One region of the Faecalibacillus intestinalis genome, then DNA from elsewhere that is predicted to be linked to it. Evidence: predicted binding sites of a transcription regulator. Region 1 holds the regulator's gene; the other holds the start of a gene.
What was found. Region 1 encodes Rex, which represses fermentation and respiration genes when NADH is low (regulators of the CRP and FNR family bind a similar motif). Its sites were predicted from a motif close to GTGAANNNNTTCAC; they were not measured.
Positions count from the first base shown of each region.

Region 2: the regulator Rex is predicted to act here: its motif matches at 2,203-2,216, upstream of adhE (bifunctional acetaldehyde-CoA/alcohol dehydrogenase).

Region 1 covers NZ_AP024085.1:1,634,269-1,650,286, reverse strand. Annotated here, with positions in the region: gene glmS (glutamine--fructose-6-phosphate transaminase (isomerizing)) at 1-50, opposite strand, end outside; gene Fi14EGH31_RS08980 (hypothetical protein) at 357-914, shown strand; gene Fi14EGH31_RS08975 (acetate/propionate family kinase) at 945-2,135, opposite strand; TPP riboswitch at 2,235-2,335, shown strand; gene Fi14EGH31_RS08970 (energy-coupled thiamine transporter ThiT) at 2,392-2,907, shown strand; gene Fi14EGH31_RS08965 (DUF402 domain-containing protein) at 2,987-3,544, shown strand; gene tsaE (tRNA (adenosine(37)-N6)-threonylcarbamoyltransferase complex ATPase subunit type 1 TsaE) at 3,519-3,989, shown strand; gene tsaB (tRNA (adenosine(37)-N6)-threonylcarbamoyltransferase complex dimerization subunit type 1 TsaB) at 3,967-4,572, shown strand; gene rimI (ribosomal protein S18-alanine N-acetyltransferase) at 4,563-5,003, shown strand; gene tsaD (tRNA (adenosine(37)-N6)-threonylcarbamoyltransferase complex transferase subunit TsaD) at 5,006-6,028, shown strand; gene Fi14EGH31_RS08940 (redox-sensing transcriptional repressor Rex) at 6,030-6,662, shown strand; gene asnS (asparagine--tRNA ligase) at 6,673-8,055, shown strand; gene Fi14EGH31_RS08930 (metallophosphoesterase family protein) at 8,108-9,574, shown strand; gene Fi14EGH31_RS08925 (D-2-hydroxyacid dehydrogenase) at 9,558-10,940, shown strand; gene Fi14EGH31_RS08920 (DEAD/DEAH box helicase) at 11,006-12,589, shown strand; gene ppdK (pyruvate, phosphate dikinase) at 12,742-15,375, shown strand; gene Fi14EGH31_RS08910 (alpha/beta hydrolase) at 15,480-16,018, shown strand, end outside.
Region 2 covers NZ_AP024085.1:2,417,455-2,433,472, reverse strand. Annotated here, with positions in the region: gene Fi14EGH31_RS12910 (HAD family hydrolase) at 1-669, shown strand, start outside; partial or broken gene Fi14EGH31_RS12905 (RNA-guided endonuclease TnpB family protein) at 714-1,106, shown strand; gene Fi14EGH31_RS12900 (glycerophosphodiester phosphodiesterase family protein) at 1,426-2,121, shown strand; gene adhE (bifunctional acetaldehyde-CoA/alcohol dehydrogenase) at 2,238-4,883, shown strand; gene Fi14EGH31_RS12890 (CTP synthase) at 5,300-6,904, shown strand; gene Fi14EGH31_RS12885 (glutamine--tRNA ligase/YqeY domain fusion protein) at 6,973-8,643, opposite strand; gene ispF (2-C-methyl-D-erythritol 2,4-cyclodiphosphate synthase) at 8,762-9,244, shown strand; gene gltX (glutamate--tRNA ligase) at 9,247-10,671, shown strand; gene Fi14EGH31_RS12870 (immunoglobulin-like domain-containing protein) at 10,829-11,632, shown strand; gene Fi14EGH31_RS12865 (rhomboid family intramembrane serine protease) at 11,629-12,213, shown strand; gene Fi14EGH31_RS12860 (DUF188 domain-containing protein) at 12,201-12,665, shown strand; gene asnB (asparagine synthase B) at 12,687-14,273, opposite strand; gene Fi14EGH31_RS12850 (DUF4250 domain-containing protein) at 14,730-14,906, shown strand; gene ilvA (threonine ammonia-lyase) at 14,963-16,018, shown strand, end outside.

The sequences.
Region 1 (16,018 bases):
AAGAATGGTAGGGCTTCTTTGTTTGCACTAATGGCAGTAATTCCACACATAAAAAATCCTCCTTTATATATTTATATGTGTGGTTATAAAAAAGAGGATACCAGATGAATTTGTTTTACAATCACTTGTAGTTTTTGTTCATCGTTTAGGTAGTATCATACCTCTAGACCATCCGCCGAATTTTTCGATAAGTCTAGTCCTCGTCAACTGCAATGCAGTCCTGGCGCTCTATTTTCAAATCTCATTTTATAACCGCATCTATTATATAGAGTACTTATTTATAAATCAACTACAAATTTTTTAAAAAAAGAAGAAAAAATGATTTTTTTTGGCGATATAATAATGGAGGTATTTTTATGGAAAATAAAAAAAGTGAGATGTCTGTAGAATATAATATGGACGAAATGAAAAAATCATTAAAAAATTTGAAAGAAACAGAATGCTATGATGTAGAAAAGTATACCTATTCTTTATTGCATCAAACAAGACAATTAGAGTATTTTTATTGTCAATTAGTTGAAGAAGAGAATCCAGAACCTGATCAAACTTATTATCATGTTTCTCGTCGACCTATGGTTCACCAAATGGCCTATTTTAACATTGGTAGAGGATTCCCTAAAGAATTGATGGATGGGCATTGGTGCTACGTTTTAAAAGATTTTGGGTCGAAAATGCTCGTTATTCCCTGTACATCTATTAAAGAAGATTCGCCAGAAGCAACTGAATATGAATTAGATATTCGTGCAAAAATAAGAAAATATCCAATAAGGAGTCGTATGCAGTTGAGTGATATGCGTGTTGTTGATCTTCAAAGATTAGATATTAGAAAAAGATTTTGCAATGTAATTACGGATAAAAAAGAAATAGAAAATCACATAAAACATATTATTTTTGATGAAGATGATGAATATTAAAAGGTCTCACGAGGAGACCTTTCTTTTATCTTATAAATTTAACAATCTCTTAGTATCTCTAGCGATAACTAATTCTTCGTTTGTTGGAATAACGTAAACTTTAACTTTACTATTTGGCGTAGAAATTAAACGATCACCTTTACCATTAACGTTTGCATCATCATCAATTTCAATACCTAAAGCTTCAGCTAATAAATTACAAATTTCTTTTCTTGCAAAGAATGAGTTTTCTCCAATACCTGCTGTAAAGCAAATAGCATCAACTCCACCTAAAGCAATGAAGTAACGACCGATATAAGCAATAACTCTTCTAAAGAAAATATCTAAGGCAAGTTGCGCTCTTTCATTACCGTTGGCAGCAGCTTCTTGTACATCTCTAAAGTCACTTGATACACCAGAAACACCAAGTAATCCAGATTCTTTATTAAGCATCTTGATGACTTCTTTCATATCTAAACCAACTTCTTCGATTAAATAATCGATAACTGAAGGATCAACATCTCCAGAACGTGTTCCCATCATAATACCAGCAAGAGGTGTAAATCCCATAGATGTATTGATTGATTTACCATCTTTAACAGCAGTTAAAGAACCACCAGCTCCAAGGTGAGCAACGATAATACGTGAGTGTTTAGGGTTTCCCATCATTTCACGACAACGAGATGAAACATAGAAATGGCTTGTTCCATGAGCACCGTATTTACGTACTTTGTTTTCTACATAATATTTGTAAGGAATTGGATAAATATAACTTTTTGGTTCTAATGTTTGATGGAAAGCTGTATCAAATACAGCAACAGCTCCAGCATTAGGAATTGCTTCTTTAAAAGCATAATATCCAGTTAAGTGAGCAGGGTTGTGTAAAGGTGCTAATGATTTTAATTCATCAATTTTAGCAACTACATCATCATCAATGATTACTGATTGATCAAAATAAGCTCCACCTTGAACTACACGATGACCTACACCTTTGATTTCGTCTAAATCTTTAACAATTTCTTTTTTGATTAAAGTGTCTAATAAAAGTTGAACAGCAACTTTATGGTTTTCGATTGGTAAAGTTGTGACATCTTTTTCTCCATTATACTTAATAGTAAAAATAGAATCTTCTAAACCAATTCTTTCAATAACACCAGAAGTAATAACAGTTTCATCATCCATTTCAAATAATTGGAATTTTAAAGATGAACTTCCAGCGTTTACGGAAATAATTTTTGACATAACATTCAAGTCCTCCTTATTAATACTTTTCCATTATAACACCGACAAGGAAGAAAAAACTATAAAAAGATTGAAAAAAAGAAGAGATTGATTTATAGTAAGACTTGCCAGGGGCGCAAAATGCTGAGAAAGGTTAAAACCTTGTCCCTTATAATCTGAACTAGGTAATGCTAGCGTAGAGAGTGCAAAATAGTTTATTTGCCTTTTTGCGTATGTAAAAAGGTTTTTATTTTGCCTCATTTAAAGGAGGATGACTATGGAAGTTAAATTAACTACGAAGAATATGGCTTATATGGCAATGTTTGCGGCAATGCAAGTTGTTTTAGAATATTGCACAAAATTTTATGAGATGCCAAAAGGTGGTAACTGTGCTTTTTCGCTTGTTGCAATTATTTTATGTGGCTATTTGATGAATTGGGGTTACAGTTTGATTGTTTCACTTGTTTGTTTAGGTCTACATTTTGCTTTAGGACTTGCAACATTTTATGGTCCTTTATCGGTAATCTTTGATTATTTATTACCAATGGTTTTAATTGGACTTACACCACTTATTCCTTTATTAAAGGTGGGTAAGTATGAACTACCTGTTGGAATTATCGTAATGGGTGTTTTAAAAACGATTTGTCATTTGATTTCAGGATGGTATGCTTTCCAAACACCATTACAAGCAAACTTAACTTATAACTTACCTTATAATATTGCAACAATCATTGCTTGCTTTATTTTGTTTGTGATTTTATATCCAAGGCTTAAAAAAGCAGTTCATTTATAAGACTCGTTTCGAGTCTTTTTTTCTTTGAAAGAAAGATGAATTTGTGTATAATGTAAATGTTAATAAGGAGTCGTTTGGTGTGGAAGATATTGTAGGAAAGAAAATCTTAATACATGGATATAAACATAATGGTAAAATACATAGATGTTGGTCAAAGGGACTTGTTTTGCAAGAAACGGATGATCATTACATTGTTATTAATAATCGGACATTGGTGACAGAATCAGATGGCAGAATGTGGCATACACGTGAACCTGCTATTTGGTATATGCCCAAACATAAATGGTACAATGTCATTTGTATGATTAGAAAAACTGGAGTGTATTATTATAGTAATATTGCTTCACCAACTTTATATGATGGAGAGGCTTTAAAATATATTGATTATGATTTAGATTTAAAAGTATTTCCAGATGGAAACTATCGTATTTTAGATCAAGAAGAATATCGTCAACATGCTCGTGAAATGGGCTATAGTGATGAATTAGACAAAATTTTAAAGAAACAACTAGATGTTTTGATTGATTTAGCAGTAAAAAAGGGAGGACCATTTGATCAGAATTTTACTAAGAAATGGTATAGTTTTTATCAAGATTTAAAAGAGGGTTATTATGGAAAAAGTGATTACTATAAATAATAGAGATGAAACATTAGCTTTTGGTGAATATTTAGGAAAATTACTAAAACCGCATATGTTATTGACACTTAATGGTGATTTGGGTGCAGGCAAAACAACCTTTACTAAAGGAATAGGAAAGGGTTTAGGAATTAAAAGAATTATTAATTCACCAACTTTTACAATTTTAAAACAATATCAAGGAAATTATCAATTATCTCATTTTGATGCTTATCGTTTAGAAGGACAAAGTGAAGATTTAGGCTTTGAAGAAATTTTTGATAGTGATGATATTTGTGTGGTTGAGTGGCCAGAATTTTTAGAAGATATTTTACCTCAAGAACGTTTAGCAATGACGATAAAAAGAATCGATGATGATCATAGAGAATTTATTTTAAAACCAATTGGTAAAAAATACGAAGAACTTGTAAAGGAGATTGAATATGAAAACAATTGTCATGGATAGTGCTAATAAGTATTTAGTAGTAGCTTTATATGAAAATCAAAAATGTTTAGCTTCTTTACAAGAAGAAGGAAATCGAAAGCAATCTGAGTATGCAATCGTTTATTTACAAAAGTTATTACAAGAAAATTATTTAAAAATGAGCGATTTTGATGAAATGGTCATTACTATTGGACCGGGTTCTTATACCGGTGTACGTGTTGCTTTAACGATTGCGAAAACATTAAATGCAACGATGAATATTAAGGTAAAAACTGTTTCTTCTTTAAAGGCGATGGCAGGAATGAAAAAAGCTATTTCTATTTTAGATGCAAGAAGCCATAAATTATTTCTAGGAATTTACAATGAAGGAAAGGTTATTGTTGATGATTGTTTAATAAATATTGATGAATTTGAAAATTATCAAAAACAATATAGTGATTATGAAATTGTTGGTGATACACATTTAGTAGGAATACCTGAAAAAGAAGTGGATCTTGCCGATCATATTTATGCACTTTCTACTTTAGAAAAAGAAATAGAAAATGTTGATGGTCTTGTTCCAAGATATATTAAGGAAGTTGAGGCTAAAAAAATATGTCAATAAGAGAAATGAAAGTTGATGATTTAAAAAGAATTGTAGAATTAGAAAAAGATCTTTTTTTATCACCATGGAATGAAGAAGATTTTATACATGAATTAAAAGAGAATCCTATGGCGGGTTATTATATTCTTGAAAAAGAAAATCAAATTATTGGATACATAGGATTATGGTTTTTAGGTGATCAATGTCAAATTACAACAATTGCGACAGATCGACATTTTCAAGGACAAGGGTGTGCAAGCCAACTGATGGAATACGCTCTTGAAAAAAGTGAAGAATTACATTATCAAAATGTTAATTTAGAAGTACGTGTTTCAAATGTAAAAGCAATTGCTTTGTATCAAAAATTTGGGTTTAAAAATGTTGCTGTTAGAAAAAGATACTATAGCAATGGTGAAGATGCGTATTTAATGATCAAGGAATTGGAGGGATAGAGATGTCATTATTACTAGCAATTGAATCAAGTTGTGATGAAATGGCGATGGCTGTCTTAAAAGATCAAAGAGAATTTTTGAGTAGTGTCGTGGCAAGTCAAATCGACATACATGCAATGTATGGTGGTGTTGTCCCTGAAATTGCCAGCCGTAAGCATGTTGAATGTGTATCTGTTGTTTTAAAAGAAACGTTAAAACAAGCAAATATAAAAATGGAAGACCTTGATGCTATTTGTGTAACAAAAGGTCCAGGACTTGTTGGCTCTTTACATATTGGTTTACAAGTTGCTAAAACACTTTCTTTGGCTTATGATAAACCATTAATTGGGGTTCACCATATTGCAGGGCATATCTATGCAAATAATTATGAAAAAGATATTGTTTATCCAGCACTATGTCTTGTAGTCAGTGGTGGGCATACAGAGCTTGTCTTGATGAAACATCCTTATTCTTTTGAAGTGATTGGTGAAACTTTAGATGATGCTGTTGGAGAAGCATATGATAAAGTGGGAAGAGTTTTAAATTTACCTTATCCTGGAGGGCCTGTTTTAGATAAGATGGCACATTTAGGAAAGGCAAGTTATGCTTTACCTAAACCGTTGGATGATGATAGTTATAATTTTAGTTTTAGTGGGTTAAAATCAGCGGTTATTAATTTAGCACATAATCATAAACAAAAAGGATTAGAAATCAATCAAAATGATTTAGCAACATCTTTTCAAAATGTTGTTGTTGATGTTTTGGTCGATAAAACGATTCGAGCGGCTAAAGAATATGGTGTTAAAGAAATTATGTTAGCTGGTGGGGTTTCTGCTAATAGGGGTTTAAGAGAAAAGATGAAAGAGCAAGTTGCCATGTTAGAAGACGTACAATTGTCTCTTCCACCAATGAAATGTTGTACAGATAATGCAATGATGATTGCTTTAGCAGGAAAAGTTATGTATGATAATAATAAGTTTAGTGATTTATCGCTTGGCATTAAACCACATCTTGATTTAGAATTAGAATCAATAGGAGGGGATTAGTGTGGAGAAAAAAATATCAAAAGCGACAATGTCCCGTTTTCCTGTTTATTTAAAAGCGCTTAGAAAAATACAACATGAAGGAAAAGAAACATGTTTATCGAGTGAATTGTTTGAAATTACAGGAATACAAGATACAACAATTAGGCGTGATTTTACATATTTATCAAAAACGGATAATTTTGGTAGACGTGGAAGAGGCTATGATGTTAAACATCTTATAGATGGTTTAAGTGAAGTTTTAGGTTTAGGATTAGATGAACCTATTATTTTAATTGGGGTTGGTAATTTAGGAAGTGCCATTTTAAAATATAATCGTTGGCAATATACAGTAGGTAAGATTGTTTGTGGTTATGATATGGATAAAAATAAAGAAGGGGAAAGATTTGGTGTGAAAATTTGTCATATTGACAAGTTGGAAGAAACTTTTCCAAGTGATTGTAAAATTGCTATTTTGGCGATTTCAGAAAATGTTCAAGAAACAGTGGATCGTTTAATGAAATTAGGCATTAAAGGAATTGTAGATTTTACGCATAGTCATTTTATGGTTCAAGAAGGCGTTGAAGTCCAAACAGTAGATGTTGTGGTAGCTATTCAAGAATTAGTAATTAAAATGAAATCAAATGATCAAGAATAGGGAGAGAAAAATGTTTGAATTTATTACAGTAAGAGAATTATATGAATTATATATCAATGATAGAAATCAATTAGATGGTATTGAATATGTTGAATTACAAGGATGGATCCGTACAAATAGAAATAGTGGGAAAGTCGGATTTTTAGCTTTAAATGATGGAACATATTTTAAAAATGTACAAGTTGTTTATTTAGATGAAATTATTGATAATTATGAAGAAGCTTCTCATATTTCTACAGGAAGTGCTGTTAAAGTAACTGGTAAATTAAAATTAACACCAGATGGAAAACAACCTTTTGAAATTGAAGCAACACATTTAGTGGTTGAAGGAACTTGTGATGAAGATTTCCCATTACAAAAGAAAAGACATTCTTTTGAATACATGAGAGAAATTCCTCACTTAAGACCAAGAGCAAATACTTTTTATGCAATCTTTAGATTAAGATCTGTTTTATCGATGGCTATTCATGAATTCTTCCAAAACCAAGGATTCGTTTATGTCCATACACCAATCATTACTTCAAATGATGGTGAAGGTGCTGGAGAAATGTTTAGAGCAACAACAATCGATGATACTGAATTTGATAAAGATTTCTTTGGAAAAGAAGCTTATCTTACAGTTACAGGACAATTACATGTTGAAGCTTTTGCTTTAACATATCGTGATGTTTATACATTTGGACCTGCCTTTAGAGCGGAAAATTCAAATACTTCAAGACATGCTAGTGAATTCTGGATGATTGAACCTGAAATTGCTTTTGCTGACTTAGAAGATGATATGGATTTAATTGAAGATATGGTTAAATACTGTATTGATTATGTCTTAGATAATGCACCAGAAGAAATGAAATTCTTTGAAAGCATGATTGATAAAGAATGTATCAAACGTATCAAAGCAGTTAGAGATAGTGATTTTAAACGTATGACTTATACAGAAGCAATCGATTATTTATTAAAAGCAGATGTTAAATTTGAAAATAAAGTAGAATGGGGTATGGATTTAAATTCAGAACACGAACGTTATATCTGTGAAAAAATTGTTGGTGGACCAGTATTTTTAACAGATTACCCTAAAGAAATCAAAGCATTTTATATGCGTTTAAATGATGATGGTAAAACAGTAGCTGCTTGTGATTTACTTGTTCCAGGAATTGGTGAACTTGTTGGTGGATCACAACGTGAAGAAAGATATGATGTCTTAGAAAAAATTATGGATGAAAAAGGAATGGCCAAAGAAGGATTACAATGGTACATGGATCTACGTCGTTTTGGTGGATGTAAACATGCTGGATTTGGTTTAGGATTCGATCGTTTCTTAATGTATTTAACAGGTATGCAAAATATTAGAGATGTTGAACCATTCCCAAGAACTCCAAGAAATTTAAAATTCTAAAAGCCTATTCGTTAGGCTTTTTTTTGTGTATAATATGTGGGAGGTGACACACATGAATGAATATGATTTGATGAATCTCTATTTTAATTTTATTTTTAAAGACGGTAATAAGTCATTTAGGTATGTGTATGCAAGTTATGAACAACTTGTAGAATTTAAAAATTGGTTAACAAAACAAAATATAAAATTTCCATTTGTACATCAAATTCAAAAAAATGAATGTGAGTTACTTTTTAGAAGTAAAAACTTTGAAACCTATGATACGGCTTTTAAAACAAGTTATGCACATGATTTTCATAAATATATAGCAAAGGAAAAAGAAAAATATCAAGTCATTTTATTATTGGGAATCGATCAGCAATTCTTTGAAAATTTTGATAATAGTTATAATCATGACTTGATGCGCGTTTTTCGTATAAAAAAGGCATTGAAAGAAGATATCTCTTTATATGGACCTTTTCATCTGTTTTTAAATGCTCTTTATCAAATAGATCGTTGGCCGGGTGTTTTTATATTTAAAGGAGAGCAAAGTGTTTTTTATCCTGTAAAAAACATAGAGGAAGTAAAAGAATGTTTTAGACTAATAGAAACAAATAAGATTTTTGAAAAGAAATGTCAAACAAATGAAGATCAATATTTTATACAACTAAGCGATCTTCATTTAGGAACAAAGAAAACAGACAATGGACTTATTGTATTACAGGATAGTCTAGATGAACTTTATCATATGCTTCCTCATGATCATCAACTTAAATTTTTGATTACGGGTGATCTAATGAATTCGCCTAATCGTAAAAATATGTATGCAGCCTCTCATTTTATGAATCGTTTAAAAAGGAAATATCATAGTGATGTAACGTTTGTTTTAGGAAATCATGACGTCATTGTTTATGGCTTGAATCTTTTAAAAAAACAAAAGACAAAAGTGGTAGCTTATTTGCTAGGAGAAAATATTAAAGTTTATCCGGATGTTAAAATGATTGTGATCAAAATAGATTCTACTTCTCAAGGAAATCTAGCAAGGGGAATGGTTGGGCAAAGACTTTTACAAGAAATTGAAGATGAGTTATTATCTATTAATCATTTAGAGGATTATACTTTGATTGCTATGATGCACCATCATTTGATGCCACTTAGAAAAGATGATTTTTTGAAAATAAAATGGAATGAAAAACTATTCATGGGAAAAATTGCTGACTCGACAAAAGCCCTTGTGGATGCTCAAGATGTAATGTATTGGTTAGAAAAACATCATGTACGTTATATTTTCCATGGACACAAGCATATTCCTTGTGTTGTAAAAAAAGGAAATACGTATATTATGGCAGGAGGTTCTTCTTGTGGAGGAGGTACCAGAGAAAGAAAAAGCAGTTATTTAAGTTATAATTTATTGAAATATAATCGTAAAGATCAAGTGTTTAAGTATTGTTTTGTATTCTATGATGATCTTACAAAACAAGAAAGACATCGTGTAAAAATAAAATTATTTATGGAGGATCAAAATGAAGTTAGTAGATAAGATGAAAGATGAAAATTTAGGACTTGCAATCCTATATAACTTTACAAAAGGGTATGGGCATGTTCCAATGAGTGTTTATGATGTGGTTTTACCATTTCTTTATCATGATGGTTTTAGAAATCATTTATTTGAAGGGGTTGAAGTAGAAGAAGCCCTTACTAAATGTGTTCAAGAGGATGCTTCTTTTATTCAAAATATATTAGATACAATTGAAAAAGATAAAGAAATGACATCAAGAGCATTAGGAATTTGTCTTTTAAATAAATATTTAAGTTTTGAATTTGAAGATAATGAAATGAAAGGGATTTATCATGAAAGCTCTATTTTAGATATTAATGAAGCAATCAATTTAGGAAAATTCTTTTCAGGAAAATCTTATGAAGATATTTTAAATATTTTAAAAAAAAAGAGTTCTAGCGTTGTCTTTTTAGATAGTGTTTGTTTAGGAGATGATGTTGATCTTTCTAAGTTGAATCAATTTGGACAAGTAACGATTTATAAACAAAGTAATCCAGAAGAAGTCATTGAACGTATTAAAGAAGCAGATATCATTATTACGAATAAATGTTTACTTACCGAAGAAGTCTTACAATATGCTTCGAAAGTAAAACTTATTTGTATTACAGCAACAGGTGTCAATAATGTTGATTTAGGTTATTGTCATCGTCGTGGTATTACGGTATGCAATGTGGCAGGGTATTCTTCTTTAAGTGTTGCGCAACATACTTTTGCTTTAGCTTTAGAACTTTTACATAAAAATAGTTATTATCATCATTATGTTCAAAGTGGTCAATATAGTGAAAGTGGTATGTTTAGTTATATTGGACCTCGTTTTTATGAATTACATGAAAAAACATGGGGTATTATTGGTATGGGAAATATTGGACGTACGGTTGCAAAAATTGCTGAAGCTTTTGGCTGCCAAGTTCAGTATTATTCAACAAGTGGAAATAATACGAAGCAAGATTATCTCTCAGTTGATTTAGAAACATTATTAAAAACAAGTGATATTGTTTCTATTCATTGTCCTTTAAATGAACAAACTAAAGGATTAATTGGTGAAGAATCATTTAAGTTAATGAAAAAAGAAGCTATTTTAATTAATGTAGGACGTGGTGGTATTGTTGATGAAGAAGCACTGGTTGAAGCTTTACAAAATAATGAAATTGCCGGGGCAGGACTCGATGTTTTTGAAAGAGAACCACTTGCAAAAGAGAGTCCTTTACTACAAATTAATGATGCTTCAAAACTTTTAATGACACCTCATATTGCATGGGCAACAGTAGAAGCAAGAAATCGTTTGTTTGATTTAGTCGTTGATAATATTCAAGGTTTTTTAAAGGGTGATTTAAAGAATGTATGTTAATGCATTCTTTTTTTTGCAATTTAAAATGAATTATGTTATACTCGAAAAACTTGAGGAGAAAATGAATGAACAAATTTGAAAAATTAGGATTAAGTGAAGAATTATTAAAATCAATCAATGAATTAGGTTTTGAAAAACCAACACCTATTCAAGAAAATATTATCCCTGTTATTTTGGAAGGCTATGATGTCATTGGACAAGCACAAACAGGAACAGGAAAAACTTTGGCGTTTTCAAGTATTTTACTTACAAATTTAAAAGAAAGAAAAAAGAAACCACAGGCGTATATTTTATCACCAACAAGAGAACTTACCATGCAAATTCATGAAGAATTAAAAAAACTTGGAAAATACAGTTCTTTACGTTTTGCTTGTGTATATGGTGGTAGTGGTATTGAAAAACAAATTAAATCGATTAAAAAAGGTGTTGATATTGTCGTAGGAACACCGGGAAGAATGATGGATTTAATGAGACGTAAAGTCCTTCAACTAGATGAAGTTTCTTACGTGGTTTTAGATGAAGCTGATGAAATGTTGAATATGGGATTTGTAGAAGATATTGAAACGATTATTTCTAAGACAAATCCAGAACATACAACGATGTTGTTTTCTGCAACAATGCCAGAAGGTATTAAAAAAATTGCGAAAAATTATATGAAACCAGATTATAAGCATATTCAAGTTAAACAAAAAACAGTGACAGCTAACACAGTTAAACAATATTACTTTGAAGTTAAACAAAAAGACCGTTTTGAAACATTATGCCGTATTATTGATAGTGAAACGGTACAATCAGGAATTATTTTCTGTCGTACTAAAAGAAGCGTTGATGAAGTAACGGAACAAATGCAAAAGGCTAACTATAATGTAGAAGCAATGCATGGTGATTTAAATCAAGATCATCGTATGCGAACTTTAAAGAAATTCAAAGAGGGAACAATTCATTATTTAATTGCCACAGATGTTGCCGCTAGAGGGATTGATGTAGAAAATATTAGCCATGTTATTAATTATGAATTACCTCAAGAAGTAGATCTTTATGTACATCGTATTGGTCGTACAGGTCGTGCGAATCGTGAAGGAAAAGCCTATACAATTGTTGTAGGAAAAGAAGAACGCTATTTAAAAGAGATTGAAAGAAAAACAAAATCTCATATTGAAAAATTAGAAGTACCAACATTAACACAAATTCACCAACATAAAGTAACAGAATTAATGTATAAATTAGAAGATATGATTTTACATGGAGAACATAAACCAATGAAAGATTTGGTAAATCAAATTGAAAATCATATGTTAAAAGATGTAACGGCAGCTTTAATAGAATTATCTTTAAATCAACAGATTGGTTTTCCTTATACGAAAGAAAAACTTGAATCTTCATCAAAACGTAAAAAAGGTGCAAGTGAAGGTTATACACGTTTATTTTTAACGGTAGGATCTATGGATAAAGCAAAGAAAAAAGATATTATTCATTTCTTGGTCTCAAAGGCAAATATTAGAGAAAGTGATATTCAAGGAATTGATATTAAAAGAAAGTTTACGTTTGTAAATATTAATGATAAAGCTGTAAAAAAAGTGATGAGACATTGTCAAAAAGAAAAATTAAATGGACGAAAAGTAGAAATAGAGCAAGCAAATAGCCGTTAGGCTGTTTCTTGTTCAATTTTTTTTAAAAAATTAAAGGCGATAGAATCAACATAATTAATAAAAATTATGAAAGCGGTATCAATTTACACTTGAATGTAAGGGCTATCATGTGTATAATTATATTAGTTGATTAATTAGGAGGATTGATTGAAATGAAACAATATGTTTACTCATTCAAAGAAGGAAATAAAGATATGAGAGTCATCCTTGGAGGTAAAGGTGCAAACTTAGCTGAAATGACAAGCATTGGTTTACCTGTTCCACAAGGATTTACTGTATCAACAGAAGCTTGTACTGCTTATTATGAAGATGGAAAACAAATTTCGCCTGAAATTTGTGCGCAAATTGATAATAAATTAGCTGAATTAGAAGCTGAAACTGGAAAAAAATTAGGAGATCCAACAAATCCATTGTTAGTATCTGTTCGTTCTGGAGCAAGAGAATCAATGCCAGGTATGATGGATACTGTTTTAAACTTAGGTTTAAATGATGAAGTAGCTACTGGGTTTACTAAAATTACAAATAATGAAAGATTCGTATATGATAGTTATAGAAGATTCATTCAAATGTTCGCAGATGTTGTTATGGGATTCCCAAAAAGCTCATTTGAAAGAAAATTTGATGATATCAAAGAAGAAAAAGGAGTTGAATTTGATACAGATTTAACTGCTGAAGATTTAAAAGAAGTTGTTGCTATTTATAAAGAAGAATACAAAAAACATGCGGGAGTTGAATTCCCACAAGATCCAAAAGTTCAATTAATGGAAGCTATCAAAGCTGTATTCCGTTCATGGAACAATGATCGTGCAATCACTTATAGACGTTTAAATGATATTCCTGGTTCATGGGGAACTGCTGTAAACGTTCAACAAATGGTTTATGGTAATACAGGAGATACTTCTGGTACAGGTGTTGCCTTCACTCGTAACCCTGCAACTGGTGAAAAGAAATTATTCGGTGAATACTTAATGAATGCACAAGGTGAAGACGTTGTTGCTGGTATTCGTACACCTCAACCAATTGCAACATTAAATGATGTTATGCCAGAATGCTATGAACAATTCTGTAAAGTATGTGACATTCTTGAAGAACATTATAGAGATATGCAAGATATGGAATTTACTATTGAAAATGGTAAATTGTTCATGTTACAAACTCGTAATGGTAAAAGAACTGCACAAGCTGCTTTAAAAATTGCAGTTGATTTAGTAAATGAAGGAATGATTACTAAAGAACAAGCCTTATTAAAAGTAGAACCAAGACAATTAGATCAATTATTACATCCAAACTTTGAAGAAACTTCATTGAAATGTGCTCAAGTTGTAGCTACAGGATTAGCTGCTTCTCCAGGTGCTGCAACAGGACGTATTTATTTCACTGCAGAAGATGTTATTGAAGCTCATAAAAATGGTGTTCAAGATATCTTATTAGTTCGTCTTGAAACTTCACCAGAAGATATCGAAGGTATGAATATTGCTCATGGTATCTTAACTATCCGTGGTGGTATGACATCACATGCAGCTGTAGTTGCTCGTGGTATGGGTACTTGCTGTGTGTGTGGATGTGGAAGCTTAAGAGTTGATGAAGAAGCTAAAGTATTAATGACACCAGATGGTAAAAAATATCATGAAGGTGACTATATGTCATTAGATGGAAGTACAGGTAATGTTTATGGTGAAAGAATCAAAACTGTAGAACCTGAAATCAGTGGTGACTTTGAAACATTCATGTCATGGGCTGATGATGTACGTACATTAAAAGTTAGAACAAATGCTGATACTCCAAGAGATGCTTTACAAGCTCGTAAATTTGGGGCAGAAGGTATTGGTTTGTGTAGAACAGAACATATGTTCTTCGAAGAAGAAAGAATTTTCAACTTCAGACGTATGATTACTGCTGAAACAGTAGAAGCAAGAAAAGAAGCATTAGAAAAAATCTTACCATATCAAAGATCTGACTTTAAAGAATTATTTAAAGCAATGGAAATCTATCCAGTAACAATTCGTTTCTTGGATCCACCTTTACATGAATTCTTACCTCATACAGATGAAGAAATCAGACCTTTAGCTGAAAGTTTAGGTATGACATTTGATGCGTTAAAAGCACGTGTTGAATCATTAAAAGAATTCAACCCAATGATGGGTCATCGTGGATGCCGTTTAGCAGTAACTTATCCAGAAATTGCTGAAATGCAAACAAGAGCTGTTATTGAAGCTGCAATTGCTGTTAATAAAGAAGGACAAAACGTTGTTCCTGAAATTATGATTCCATTAGTTGGAGATATTAAAGAATTAAAATATGTTAAAGATGTCGTATGTAAAACGGCTGATGCAATTATCGAAGAAGCAGGTGTTGAATTACCATATAAAGTTGGTACAATGATTGAAATTCCTCGTGCTGCATTAACTGCAGATGAAATCGCAAAAGAAGCTGAATTCTTCTCATTTGGTACAAATGACTTAACTCAAATGACTTATGGATTCTCTCGTGATGATGCTGCTAAATTCTTAAATGAATATTATACTAAGAACATCTTTGAATCTGATCCATTTGCTCACATTGATGAAAATGGTGTTGGACAATTAATGCAAATTGCTATTAATAAAGCTAAACCAGTTCGTCCAGATATTAAACTAGGTATCTGTGGTGAACATGGTGGAGATCCTAGAACTGTTGAATTCTGTCATAGAATTGGTTTAACTTATGTTTCATGTTCTCCATACCGTGTACCATTAGCACGTTTAGCTGCTGCTCAAGCTGCTGTTAAAGAAAAAATGGGTAAATAGTTTATAAGGAGGGTAGTGAAAACTACTCTCTTTTTATTTGTGTGAAATTCAATTATTGAAGTTTTCTTTTTTTAGTGAAATAATAAAAATTAGGAGATGATAAAATGACGTATGAAGAAATGATAGAAGATGAAACTTTTATTGAGGGAATGCAAACACGTATCATATCTGATCAAGAAATGGATACTATGTATATTCCGGATGTTGAATATATGAATATTGATGGAATCAGGCGTGTTTTACAAATATTAGTACCTCGTAAAAGGGTGATGGAAAATGAAAAATATCCACTAATTGTCTATGTTCAAGGGTCTGCTTGGCATAAACAAAATGTTTATCAACATGTAGGACAACTTAATTATTTATGTAAACAAGGTTTTGTTGTAGCTATTGTACAATATCGTGAAAGTGATTTAGTGCCTTTTCCAGCACAAATAGAAGATACTAAAACAGCAATTCGTTTTTTAAGAAAACATCACGAAGAATATTTTATTGATGAACAAAATGTTTTTTTATTTGGTGATTCATCGGGTGGACATGTAGCTTTAGTAAGTGGACTTACAAGTAAATTACCATTATTTAACAGTAATTTATATTCTGAATATTCTAATGAAGTACGTGCTATTATTGATTTTTATGGTGT
Region 2 (16,018 bases), 780 kb from region 1:
TTTCTAGCTACAGGTAGATGCAAATGTTTTATTACAAAAGGTGTTATGGATTATCCTTTTAGTGGATATGTCACTTGTAATGGGGGCTATGTAGAATATAAAGGAGATGCTATTTATAAAGCTGTTGTTCCAGCAAAAGCAATAGAAGAAACAATTAAATTATCTAAAGAACATCATTTTAGTTTCTATTTTGAAAGTAGCGATTATATTTATGTCTTAGATAAAAATGACCCACAACATAAAGAATTTGCTAGAGTATGGGGAATGAAAGATGAAACAATTATTGATGATTTTGATCCACAAGAAATTGAAACATATATTGGAATGATCGTTGTCAATTCAAAAGAAGATATTCCTCTTTTAGTTGAAACATTATCTCCATATTTTGATATTCAAAGACATCAAACAGGATGTTCGTTTGATTTAACATTAAAAGGTGTTTCTAAAGCTGTAGGAATCCAAAAATTAGTAGAAGCACTTCATAAAGATATCAAAGATACGATTGCTTTTGGAGATGGACGCAATGATTTAGAAATGTTAGAAACTGTTGGAACAGGTGTTGCAATGGATAATGCGGTTCCTGAAGCAAAATTTGTGGCTGATGAAATATGTCCAGATGTCAATGATGATGGAATTACAACATGGTTGAAGGAACGTGACTTTATTTAAAGTGAACTTTTTTGTTATAATGACAAAGGTGATTATATGAAAGAAAAAAATTAACAATGAAAGATATAGATCATAAGCTAAGTCGTGAAATTGTAAATACAGCAAAAGCACATGATGTCTCAGTAATCAAATTAGAGCGACTACAAAACATCCGCTCAACGACAAGAACAAGTCGAAAAAACAATCATAGCCTGCATACATGGTCATTCTATAGACTAGCTACATTTATAGAATACAAAGCAAAACTGGCAGGCATAGAAGTTGAGTATGTAGATCCAGCATATACAAGTCAGATCTGTCCGATATGTGGAAGAATCCAACATGCAAAAGACAGGAATTATATATGCAGATGTGGATATCAAACACACAGGGATCTGCTAGGAGCCATAAATATATGCAACTCAACTGAGTATATTGGTAACAGATATACTGCCTAGAGAACTATAGGTTCTGCTCTAGGAAGGGTAATGGCATACCCCTAACTTGCACTGCGACCTATCAGAAATGAACTGGTCAGCCAACAATGTTGGCAGGTAGCAAGAATCCTCTGTCTTTAGACATGGGGAGTGTCAAAACAAGAATATTTAGTGAATGTAGTATGTTAGAATGTAATAAAGATCTTGAACTTTATTATTTAGATTCTTTTAAAATAGTACATGAAAAGTAGACTCTTTATAAAAGTCTGCTTTTTAAATTACATTTTTTTGGTGTATTCTTAACAATAAAAAGAGTAAAATAGGCTTTGGAGGTGAGACTATGTTGTTGTTAGGACATAGAGGTTATAGTGATCAATATTCTGAAAATACAATGTTAGCTTTTTCAAAAGCTATTGAAAGTGGATTTGATGGTATTGAAACAGATGTGCATAAAACAAAAGATGGTGTTCTTGTTTTATGTCATGATGAAAAAATCAATCGAACAAGTGATGGAAAAGGTTATATTAAAGATATGACTTATGAAGAGCTTTGTGCATATAATTTTGGAACAAAAGAAAATCCTCAAAGAATTCCTTTGTTGAAAGAATTATTGGAATTATGTAAAGGAAAAAATGTAAAGATCAACTTAGAAATTAAAACAAATAAAATTCAATATCCAGGAATAGAACTAGAAAGCTATCAAATGATCAAAGAAATGGGGATGCTAGATCAAGTTTTATTTTCAAGTTTTTATGTTGATTCTCTTTATAAATTAAGAGCAATTGATTCATCTTTATATTTAGGTTATCTTTTTGAAGATGATTATGAAAAAAATAAACAATTATGTCTAACACAAAAATTTCATGTACATGCACGTGAAGATTTTCTAGATGAAGATGAAATTGCACTCTTTTTAAAAGCTGGATTAGACATCAATACATGGGGTGTAAAGAACCGTTTTAGATATGCTTATTTTAAGGAAAAAGGTGTCAATATTGTTATTGCAAATAAAAATTTTAAGAAATTAAAAATGTAATCGCTTACGTTATTTTTTCACATCAAACAAGCGATAATGCTTGTTTTTTGTATGTTTTTCATGTAAGATGGTTGTGTACAAATGAAAAATTTCACAATAGTTATGGAGGAAATAAAATGGCAGAAAAAAAACCCGTACAACAAGCTGTCCCAACTGAAGCAGAAACTGATGCTCATGTTGATGACCTTGTAAACAAAGCTTTAAAAGCTTTAGAAGAATTTGAAGATTTTACACAAGAACAAGTAGACTACATCGTCGCTAAATGTTCTGTAGCTGGACTAGACCATCATGGTATTTTAGCTGAAGCTGCAGTTAACGAAACAGGACGTGGAGTATTTGAAGATAAAGCTGTTAAAAACTTATTTGCATGTGAATATGTTACTAACAATTTACGTCATTTAAAAACAGTAGGGATCATCAATGAAGATCCATTAACTGGTATTACTGAAATTGCTGAACCAGTAGGTGTTGTTTGTGGTATCGTTCCAACAACTAACCCAACTTCAACAGTAATTTTCAAATCATTAATCGCTTTAAAAACAAGAAACCCAATCATTTTCTCGTTCCACCCAAGCGCTCATGAAAGTTCAAAACAAGCTGCTATCGTAATTAGAGATGCTGCTATTGCTGCTGGTGCACCAGAAAACTGTATCCAATGGTTATCAATTAAATCTATGTATGCTACTAATGCATTGATGAATCACCCAGGTGTTGCAACTATCTTAGCAACTGGTGGTAACGCAATGGTTAAAGCTGCATATTCATGTGGAAAACCTGCTTTAGGTGTAGGTGCTGGTAACGTACCTGCATATGTTGAAAAAACATGTGTATTACCAAGAGCTGTAAATGATATCGTATTATCAAAATCTTTCGACAATGGTATGATTTGTGCTTCTGAACAAGCAGCAATCGTTGACCAAGAAATCTACAGTGATTTCATGAAAGAAATTAAAAGATTCCATGTTTACTTTGTAAATAAAGAAGAAAAAGCTAAACTTGAAAAATTCATGTTTGGTGCAGAAGCTTATTCAGACAATGTTGCTCAAGCTAAATTAAATCCAAATGTTGTAGGTAAACCTGCTGAATGGATTGCTGAACAAGCTGGATTCAAAGTGCCTGCTGAAACACAAATTATCTGTGCTGAATGTAAAGAAGTAGGACCAAATGAACCATTAACTAGAGAAAAATTATCTCCAGTATTAGCTATCTTAAAAGCTAAAAGCACTGATGATGGTATCGCTAAAGCAGCTGCAATGGTTGAATTTAACGGTTTAGGTCACTCTGCTGCAATTCATACAGAAGATCATGAAATTTCTAAAAAATTCGGACATGCATGTAAAGCAATCCGTATCATTGAAAACGCTCCATCAACATTCGGTGGTATTGGATCAGTATATAATGCATTCATTCCATCATTAACATTAGGTTGTGGTTCTTACGGACATAACTCAGTATCTAACAACGTAAGTGCTGTTAACTTAATCAATATTAAGAGAATAGGGAGACGTAATAACAATATGCAATGGGTTAAACTTCCTCCAAAAGTATACTTTGAAAAGAATTCAATTAGATACTTAAGAGATATGAAACATATGGAAAAAGCCATGATCGTTACTGATAGAAGTATGGTAAATCTTGGTTATGTTGAAAAAATCGAAGACGTTATTAGAAGAAGACGTAATCATGTAGATATCGAATTATTCTTTGATGTTGAACCAGATCCAAGTATTGATACTGTAAGAGAAGGGGTAGAATTAATGAGAAAATTCGAACCTGATTGTATCATTGCTTTAGGTGGGGGATCATCAATGGATGCTGCTAAAGTTATGTGGTTAATGTATGAAAACCCAGAAGTTAACTTTGATGATATCAAACAAAAATTCATGGATATCAGAAAACGTGCTTTCAAATTCCCTGAATTAGGTAAAAAAGCAAAAATGATCTGTATCCCAACTACATCAGGAACTGGATCAGAAGTTACTCCTTTCGCAGTTATCACTGATAAGAAAGAAAACAAAAAATATCCATTAACTGACTATGCTTTAACACCAACTATCGCTATCGTTGACCCTGAATTCGTAATGTCATTACCAGGAGCAATCGCTGCTGATACAGGTATCGACGTATTAACTCATGCGGTTGAAGCTTATGTTTCAATCTTAGCATCTGACTTTACTGATGGATGGGCTAAACAAGCTGTTAAATTAGTATTTGAATACTTAGAAGAATCAGTTAAGAAAGGTACTCCAATTGCTAGAGAAAAAATGCATAATGCTGCAACTATCGCAGGTATGGCATTCGCAAATGCATTCTTAGGAATGAACCACTCATTAGCTCATAAGATTGGTGGAGAATGGCATATTCCTCATGGTAGAACAAATGGTATCTTATTACCACACGTAATTAGATATAACGGAACTATTCCAACTAAATTAAATATCTGGCCAAAAATTGAAAACTATAAAGCTGATGTTAAATTCATGGAATTAGCTCAATTAATTGGATTAAATCCTAAAACTCCAGCTGAAGGTGTTGAAATGTTCGCTGATGCTTGTGAAGAATTATGTCACAAAGTAGGTGTTGCATCTAACGTAGAATCTCAAGGTATCTCAAGAGAAGCTTGGGAAGAATCAGTTCATAGAATTGCTATGAATGCTTACGAAGATCAATGTACACCAGCTAACCCTAGAATGCCTATGGTTAAAGATATGGAAGATATCTTACGTAAAATTTACGATTACAAAAATAAATTTGATAAATAATAGTTAAGGTAGGCATGTCCTACCTTTTCTTTTTTATATTTTTTGTAACGGAATTTATTCACATTTTATTATGAACAACAAAAAGAAGAATTTGAACTATATGCACAATTAGCAAATTATGAAACGCAGTTTTATGAGTAAGAATTTCTCTTAAGAGAAAGTTCATAATGAATTCATATAGAATTGTTATATTAATCATGTCGGATGAAGACAATATAATAAACAAGTATAAGTGACCCCTCTCCCAAAAATTCACTTATACGCAAAGGAGGAACGCGTGTTCCTTTTTTTTGTGCAAAAATAATTAATTAATTATTGCAATAAATATTTAATATTGTTAGAATAAGAAAGGGCAATACAGTGTCTTCCATAGGAAGGCACTTTTTATTTTTATAGATACTAGAGGAGGATAGAAAATGGCTAAATACATATTTGTAACAGGTGGAGTTGTGTCTGGTCTTGGTAAAGGGTTAACAGCTGCATCTTTAGGAAGAATTTTAAAACAAAGAGGACAAAAAGTCTTCATGCAAAAATTAGATCCATATATTAACGTTGATCCAGGAACAATGTCACCTTATCAACATGGGGAAGTATTTGTTACTGCAGATGGGGCAGAAACAGACTTAGACTTAGGACATTATGAAAGATTTATTGATGAACAATTAAATAAAAACTCATCAATTACAACAGGTAGAATTTATAGTAACGTTATTTCAAAAGAAAGACGTGGAGATTATTTAGGAGCTACTGTACAAGTTGTTCCTCATATTACAAATGAAATTAAAGAAAGAATTTATGCAGCGGCACGTAGTTCTAAAGCAGATATCGTCATTACTGAAATTGGTGGAACAACAGGAGATATCGAAAGTTTACCTTTCATTGAAGCTATCCGCCAAGTAAGATTAGATTTAGGATATGAAAATACTGTTTATATTCATACAACTTTACTTCCATACATTGGAGCAAGTCATGAAGTAAAAACAAAACCAACACAACATAGTGTTAAAGAATTAAGAGGTTTAGGTATTCAACCAGACTTTATTGTTTGTCGTAGTGAACATCATATTGAAAAAGAATTAAAAGACAAAATTTCATTATTCTGTAATGTACCAACACAAAATGTTATTTCTAACTACGATGTAGAAAATTTATATGAATTACCACGTATGTTATTAGATCAAAAAATGGATGATTTAGTATTACAACATTTACAAATCAATGCACCAGCAGCACATATGGAAGAATGGGATGCATTAGTTAATCGTGTTAAAAACTTAAATCAAGAATTAAATATTGCTTTAGTTGGAAAATATGTTCAATTACCTGATGCTTATTTATCAGTTAATGAAGCTTTAAGACATGCAGGATATTATGTAAATAGTGTTGTTAATATTGATTTTATTAATTCAGAAGAATTAAATAAAGAAAATGTAGCAGAAAGATTAAAAGATGCTGATGGAATTATCGTTCCAGGTGGATTTGGTGATCGTGGTATTGCTGGTATGATTGATGCTATTGAATATGCACGTACAAATAATGTACCACTTTTAGGTATTTGTTTAGGTATGCAATTAATTACCATTGAATATGCTAGAAATGTTTGTGGTATTAAAGATGCTAATTCATTAGAATTTGATGAATTATGTAAAAATCCAGTTATTAACTTAATGTCAGATCAATCTTTAGAAGATATGGGTGGTACACAAAGATTAGGTGATTATGAATGTCAATTAAATCCAGGTACACATGCAGCGCGTCTTTATGGAAAAGAATTAATTAAAGAAAGACATCGTCATAGATATGAATTTAATAATAATTATAAAGACGTTTTAGTTGAAAATGGTTTAAAAGTTGCAGGATTTAATCCAGAAAGAAATCTTGTGGAAATTGTTGAAATTGAAGATCATCCTTACTATGTAGGATGTCAATTCCATCCGGAATTTACTTCAAGACCAAACCGTGCACAACCTTTATTCCAAGGGTTGATTTCAGCAGCACATGATCGTAAATATAATAAATAAAAAAGCAATATCGAAAGATATTGTTTTCTTATACAAAAAAGGAGATTGTCGAGGCAATCTCCAAATTTTTATTTCTTAGGTAATTTAAATGAGCTCTTTAATGAAACGACTCTATTAAATACAAAATGATCATCTGTAGAATCTTTGGTATCAATACAGAAATATCCATTTCTTACAAATTGGAATGAATCACCAGGTTTATATTTTTCAATAGCTGGTTCAACATAACAATCTTCAATAACAGTTAATGAATTAGGATTTAAATTTAAAGATCCATCTTCATTATAAACACCTTTTTCTTCATCAACTAAGTTTTCATATAAACGTGCTGTTACTTTCTTACAATGATGAACAGGAACCCAATGAATTGTACCTTTTACTTTTCTACCAGTAAATCCTGTACCGTTTTTAGTAATAGGATCATAAGTACAATGAACAACAGTTACTTTTCCATTTTCATCTTTTTCAAAATCAACACATTTAACGAAATAAGCATTCATTAAACGAACTTCATTTCCTGGGAACAATCTAAAATATTTTTTAGGTGGTTCTTCCATAAAGTCATCACGATCAATCCATAATTCTCTTTCAAATGGTACTTTTTCATAACCTAAATCAGGATTTTCCATGTTGACCATCGCATCTAAATATTCAACTTGTCCTTCGGGATAGTTATCAATTACTAATTTAATAGGATCTAAAACAGCCATCACACGAGGTGCTTTAGGTTTTAAATCATTACGAATACAATATTCTAACATCGCATAATCATTTGATGAGTTACTTTTTGTAACACCGACTAATTCCATAAAAGATTTAATTGATTCAGGTGTAAATCCTCTACGTCTTAAAGCAGCGATTGTGACTAGTCGAGGATCATCCCAACCATCAACAATACCTTCATCTACTAAACGTTTAATATAACGTTTTCCTGTAATAACGTTTGTTAGATAAAGTTTTGCAAATTCAATTTGTTTTGGTGGATGTTCATAACCAATTTCTTGAACGACCCAATCATATAAAGGACGATGATCTTCAAATTCAAGAGTACAAATTGAATGAGTAATTCCTTCAATGGCATCTTCAATTGGATGCGCAAAGTCATACATTGGATAAATACACCATTTATCTCCTGTATTATGGTGTGTCATTCTGGCAACACGATAAATAATAGGATCACGCATATTGATATTTGATGAAGCCATATCAATTTTAGCTCTTAATACTTTTGATCCATCTTCAAATTCACCATTTTTCATTTTTTCGAATAAATCTAAGTTTTCTTCGATTGAACGATTACGATATGGAGAATCTTTACCAGGTTCTGTTAAAGTACCACGGTATTCTCTAATTTGTTCAGGACTTAAATCACAAACATAAGCTTTTCCTTTTTTGATTAAAAGAACAGCAGCTTCATACATTTGATCAAAATAGTTTGAAGCAAATTTGATATCACCATCATATTTAGCACCTAACCATTCTACATCTGAAACAATACTTTCGACGAATTCTGTTTTTTCTTTCATTGGATTTGTATCATCGAAACGTAAATTGAATGTTCCATTATATTTTTTAGCTAATCCATAATTTAATAAGATTGATTTAGCATGACCAATGTGTAAATAACCATTTGGTTCAGGAGGAAAACGTGTCGCAATTTTTGTATATTTTCCTTCCGCTAAATCTTGATCTATAATTTTTTCAATAAAATTTTTACTTACTACTTCTTCTTTATCCATAGGAAGTCCTCCCATAATTTTTATATGTTTTAGTTTACCATATTTTCCTTGATTATAAAACATCCAATACTTCATAAATTAGAAAATATGTGCTAGAATGTTTGCGGAAGGTGATAGCATGTTTAGAATAGGACAATCGATTGATATTCATCAATTAGTAGAAGGAAGAGATTTATATATTGGTGGTGTAAAAATTGACCATGATAAAGGTTTATTAGGACATAGCGATGCAGATGTTTTATTACATGCCATTATTGAAAGTATTATTGGGGCATTAGGTCTTGGTGATATTGGAAAACATTTTCCAGATACGGATCCTCAATATAAAGGAATTTCTTCAATGGTTTTATTGGAACATTGTTATCAACTGATGGATAAAGAAGGTTATGAAATCAATAACCTTGATAGTATTATTATGTGTGAAGCACCTAAGATGGCTCCACATATTCAAAAAATGAGAGAAAATGTCGCAAGTAAATTACATTGTGACATCAGCCAAATTAACATTAAAGCAACACGTGGAGAAAAACTTGGTTTTGTCGGCAGACAAGAAGGAATGGTAGCTCAAGCGGTTGTATTATTAAGGAAAAAAGGAGTATAGAAATGGCAAAAGTAAGAACAAGATTTGCACCTAGTCCAACTGGATATATGCATATCGGTAACTTAAGAACAGCATTATATGAATATTTAATTGCTAAACATGATCATGGAGATTTTATTTTAAGAATTGAAGATACTGATCAAGAAAGAGAAGTTGAAGGTGCTGTTGATATGATCTATAAAGTTATGGATCAAACAGGATTAGGTTATGATGAAGGACCTAATAAACCAGGAGAAGTTGGACCTTATGTTCAATCTGAAAGATTAGCTATTTATAAAGAATATGCTGATAAATTAGTTGAATTAGGGGGAGCACATTATTGTTTCTGTGATGAAGAAACAATCAATAAAGCAAAAGAAGAATCTGATAATGAAGAATTAGGATATATTGATCCTTGTAAACATCTTTCTTTAGAAGAAGCAAAACAAAGAATCGCTAATGGTGAAAAATATGTTGTTAGACAAACAATTCCAAGTACTGGAATTACTTCTTTTGAAGATGAAGTTTATGGACATATTGAAGTAGAAAATGCTGGACTTGCTGAAGGTGTTTTATTAAAAAGTGATGGTTATCCTACATATAACTTTGCGAATATTGTTGATGATCATTTAATGAACATCACACATGTTGTAAGAGGAAATGAATATTTATCTTCAACACCTAAATATAATTTAATTTATCAAGCATTTGGATGGGATGTACCATCATATATTCATTGTCCACCTGTTATGAAAGATGAAAAACATAAATTATCAAAACGTAATGGGGATGCATCTTATCAAGATTTAATTAATAAAGGTTTCTTAAATGAAGCAATCTTAAATTATATTGCTTTACTTGGATGGTCACCTGAAGGTGAACAAGAAATCTTCTCATTAGATGAATTAATTGAAGCGTTTGATGTTAAACGTATTTCTAAATCTGGGGCTATTTTTGATATGAATAAATTAAAATGGATCAATAGCCAATATATTAAAAAATTAGATACAAAACAATTAACAGAATTATGTTTACCATTCTTAAAAGAAGCTTATGATTTAAGCAATAAAAGTGAAGCATGGATTGAAAAATTAGTAGAAGTGCATAGAGATCATATTTCTTGTGGTGAAGAAATCGTTGAACAAGTTAAATTATTCTTTGAAGATGAAATTCATTTAGAAGAAGAAGCTATTGAATTTATGAAAGATGAAGCTATTCCAAATACTTTAGCTGTATTTAAATCTAAAGTCGCAGAATTAGCTGAAGAAGATTTTAAACAAGATCAAATTTTTGCTTGTATTAAAGCGACACAAAAAGAAGCAAAAGCAAGAGGAAAAATGTTATACATGCCTTTACGTATTGCGACAACTGGTATTATGCATGGTCCTGATTTAGCAGCTTCTATGGAATTATTAGGTAAAGAAAAAGTATTAAAAAGATTAGGATAGGAAATTACTCTTATCCTTTTTTTATGTTTTTTTTACATAGAGTTTGATTTATGTTGCTTTTTTTGAAATGAAGGCATAATATATTGTCAAAAGTACGGTACTTTTCACAAAAAAGACATAATGAGATGGTATAATAGGTTAGAAAGAGGTGATAACAATGAAGAAGAAAATAATTGGTATTGTTTTAACATTCTTTGTTGTTGTAAGTACTCTTCTTACGATTTTTGCTTTTAGAATAACACCCGTTACTTTAAAAAGAGATACTTTTGTTTATGAATATGGAACACCAATTTCTAATAATCCGGCAGATTATGTCAATGCTAATGCAAATGTTATTAATGAGGTACAATTAAATTTTTCTAATTTAAAAAATGAGATAGGTGTTTATAAAGTATCGGCTTCTTATGCGGGAGTAGAATTTCCATTTTACATTAAAATTCAAGATACAACAAAACCAGTTGTAACTTTAAAACAAGTTGTTTTTAATGTGAATTTAAATGAAGAAATTAGTGCTTTGAATTTGATCGATAAAGTAGATGATCAATCAGAAGTTATTGCTTATTTTTTAGAGGATGATGGAACAAAAAATACAACTCTTAAATTCACAAAAAAAGGTTCTTATATAGTTAATATTCTTGTAGAAGATGTAGTGGGAAATCAAGCGGCTAAATTAAGAGCTAAGATTGTTGTGGGAAGCTTAGGAAATCATCCAACGCTTGAAGGTATTGATGATGTTGAAATTGTTCAAGGAACACATTTTGATATTATGGAAGGTGTTAAAGCTAGTGATGGTAATGGAAATGATATTACACATCAAATTAAGATTTTGAAAAATATAGTCAATACTGAAGAAGTAGGAACCTATGAAGTTATTTACTCAATTACAAATAGTCAGGGTAATAATATTCAAAGAACAAGAAAAGTAGAAGTGATTAAAAATGAAAGTGAGAAGAAAAAATGAGTGTAACTTTAGCGATGATTGTGATATCCGTAGCCATTTATGTCATTATTAATTTTATAGATCATTCAGATGAAAAATCAGTGTTAGCTATTAAATATGGAGCTTTTTATCCTCCTAAAATAGAATATAAACAAGAGTATTGGCGCTTTTTAACAGCTAATTTTGTTCATGTTGATTTAGTTCATATTTTTATGAATTGTTATGCACTTTATTATTTGGGTGGAACTTTCTTTGAACCTTTTTTGGGAAGTTTAGAATATTTGTATCTAGTATTAATTTCTGGAATTTTTTCTTATCTTATTACTTATATGACATCTAAAAAAGAGGGACGTTATCAAAATACGATTACTTTAGGTGCAAGCGGTATTTTTTATGGGTTTTTGGGAGCTATTGTGACTTTAGGTGTTGTTTTTCAAGGACCATTTTTAATGGTTTTAAAACAATTTATTCCTGTCATTGCTATTAATGTTGTTTTTACGTTGGCAGATAAAAATATTTCTAAAACAGGGCATTTAGGTGGCTTTATTGGTGGTGTTATTGCTATGCTAGTGCTTATTGGAAGTGGCTTATGCGTTTATTAATTGATGGAGATGCTTGTCCTGATCGTCAAAAAGTTATTGAACTTGCTTTGCATTATGGAGTAGAAGTTTTATTGTTTATTGATTTTGCACATGTTATTGAAGATGAAAGAATTCAAATAATTATGTGTGAAGTAGGAAAAGATAGTGTTGATCAAATGATTCTTTCTTATTTACAAGAAGGTGATCTATTGATTAGTCAAGATTATGGACTTGCAAGTTTAGCTTTGCTTAAAAATGTAACGATACTTCATGTATCGGGGAAAAGAATTACAGAAGATAATATTAATAATTTGTTGACTTCTCGTTATTTAGGACATCTTTCTAGAAAACAACATAAGCATGTAAAAGGACCAAAAAAAAGGAATTATAGGACATCACAATTCTTTTTAAGAGAATTAGAAAAGATATTTATTGAAAATAAAATAAACGAAGAAAAAGCAATACTAGAATAAACATCTAGCATTGCTTTATTTTTATTTTCCAGAATCTCCATAGTTTTTAAGCACACGAGCACTTGGATCATCAACATCACAGTTTTCCCATTCTTTATTTGGCATCCAGAAATCTTTGATCCATTTTCCTTGTTGTGGGAAGAATGATTCAAAAATATCTCTATACATTAATGATTCTTTGGTGAAAGGTGTACAATATGAATATTTATCTTTAGCATTTAAAACATCTTCATCACTGTATTTATCTTCAGCTAATTCTTTTAAATAATCTACCATTGAATGACCAACAGCATCAGAAAAAGCTGCTTTTTCTCTAAATAAAATATCGTGTGGTAAATAATCAGTTCCTTCAAAAGCATGTCTTAACAAATATTTTCCTTTATTATAAACATTCATTTTTTTAGCAGGATCAATAGACATAGAATAATCAACAAAATCAAGATCAGCAAAAGGAACACGTCCTTCAAGAGCATGTGCAGAAATACAACGATCGGCTCTTAAGACATCATACATATAAAGTTCTTTGATTCTTTTACTTGCTTCTTCTTGGAAAGCTTTAGCGTTAGGTGCAAAATCAGTATATTTATAACCAAATAATTCATCTGAAACTTCACCAGTCATAATAACTTTAATATCGGTATTTTGGTGAATATATTTACATAAAATATACATGGCCATACTCGCACGAATTGTTGTAATATCGAAAGTTTCGAGATGATAGATGACTTCTTTTAGATGTTGATAGAGATCTTCTTTATTCATAATAACTTCTGTATGTTCTGTTCCTAAATAATCAGCAACTTGTTTAGCATATTTTAAATCAATAGGATCACTTTCCATACCGATAGCGAAAGTACGAATAGGTTTATCTGATAATTTTTGACCAATGGCGCATACTAAAGAAGAATCTAATCCACCGCTTAATAAATATCCAATTGGTGCATCAGACATAAATCTTTTTTCTACGGCTTTTTCAAGTTTTGTTTTTAATTTTCCAGCAATTGTTTCTAAATCATCATCAACGATTGTTTTAGGATCACTTAAATCATTATAACAAACAAATTGACCATCTAAATAATAATGTCCTGGTGGAAAAGGCATAATATCATCACATAAATCAAATAAAGCTTTGGCTTCGGAAGCAAAACATATTTGATGTTCTTTTTTACTATAACCATAAAACATAGGTCTAATTCCCATTGGGTCTCTTGCTGCCATTAACTGTTTTGTTTTGTTATCGTATAAAACAAGAGCAAATTCAGCATCTAAATATTTACATAAAATTTCAAGTCCATATTGTTCATATAATGGAATCAAAACTTCACAATCACTACCAGATTTAAAAGTATAGCTACTTTCTAATTTTGTTTTTAATGCTGGATAGTTATATATTTCACCATTACATACAAGTGTATAATCTTTATAAACAAAAGGTTGATTTCCATTTGTTGATAAATCCATAATTGATAAACGGTTAAATCCCCATGTTATTCCATGATCAATTGAGACATGTTGATAATCAGGCCCACGATACGCTGCTTTATCTAAAGCTTTTTGGAAAACCTGTAATTCAAATTCTTCACTTCCAACGACTAAAAAACCACACATTTTAATATCCCCCTTATAATTAAAAAACGCACATAGTGTGCGAGTATCGTGTAACATATAAATCCAAAGATATACATGGTACGGAAAATACTTCAAAGAGTACTCGATACCCGCTAGTTGTAACATAACTAGAGACGTTCTAGCCTACTTGCATTGCTTTCGGTAGACAGCTCGAAGGTGTTCTTCATATTTTCGTTCACTGCTAGTCTTTCACCTTCTACTAGCTCGCTGTTGCTTCGTAAAAATACTACTCTCCTTGTCTTTGCTTTTAACTTGTTTACAGTATAGTATAGGATTTATAAAAAATCAATAAGAATTAATTAATATGATAAAAAATATTTAATTTTATACAATTATAAAATGTGAATAACTTTTGAGACAAATTTGAGACAAAAAACATAAAAAAATCATGTATAATGTTAATGTCTAGAAAAATATAAATAAAGGAGTTTAAAAATGCCAAAAGATATACACATGTTAGTAAGTATGATTAATATGAAATTAAGAGACGATGATATGCAATTATCACATGTTCTTTCTGTTTATGATTTGGATGAAACTGAGTTTATGAAAAGATTAGATGAAAACGAATATTTTTATGATGAAAGTACAAATCAAATTAAAACAAAATAATTGTTTTATCGAAGAATAGTGATATAATTATGAATACTTAAACGGAGGGAATTTAAATGTTAAAATTAGAAGATTTTAAAGCGGCTAAAAAAAGAGTTGATGAAGTTATCTTACCAACTCATTTAATACATAGTGATGCCTTTTCTGAAGAATGTGGAAATGATGTCTACATCAAACCTGAAAACTTACAAAAAACAGGAGCTTTCAAAATTAGAGGGGCTTACAATAAAATTATGAAATTAGATGATGAAGCAAAGAAAAAAGGGTTAATTGCTTCTTCAGCTGGAAATCATGCACAAGGTGTTGCTTATGCAGCAAAAAAATTAGGGGTCAAAGCAACAATTTGTATGCCAGCACATACACCATTAATTAAAGTTGATGCTACAAAAGCACATGGGGCGGATGTTGTATTATATGGTGAAGCTTATGATGAAGCTTATGAAAAAGCTGTAGAATTACAAAAAAGTGAAGGATACACTTTTGTTCATCCTTTTGATGATGAAGATGTTATGGAAGGGCAAGGAACAATTGCTTTAGAAATTATGGAAGAACTTCCAGATGTTGATTATATTTTAGTACCAATTGGTGGTGGTGGATTAATTTCAGGTATTGCTTGTGCAGCAAAGCAAATCAATCCATCTGTTAAAATCGTTGGTGTTGAACCAGAAGGTGCAGCGAGTGCCCTTGCCGCAGTTGAAGATGATCAACTTGTTAAATTAAGTGAAGTAAGTACAATCGCTGATGGTACAGCAGTTAAACAAATTGGAGAAACTCCATTTGAATATATTAAAAAATATGTTGATGAAATCGTAACTGTAAGTGATTATGAATTGATGGAAGCCTTCTTATTACTTGTTGAAAAACATAAATTAATTGCTGAAGGATCAGGTATTTTATCATTAGCAGCTTTAAAGAAATTACATTGTAAACGTAAAAAAGTTGTTTCACTTATTTCAGGTGGAAATATGGATGTTATGACAATTTCTTCGATGATCAATAAGGGACTTATTTCAAGAGGAAGAATTTTAACATTCTCTGTACAATTACAAGATATTCCAGGACAATTAGAAGTTGTTTCTCATTTACTTAATGAATGTAATGCAAATGTTATT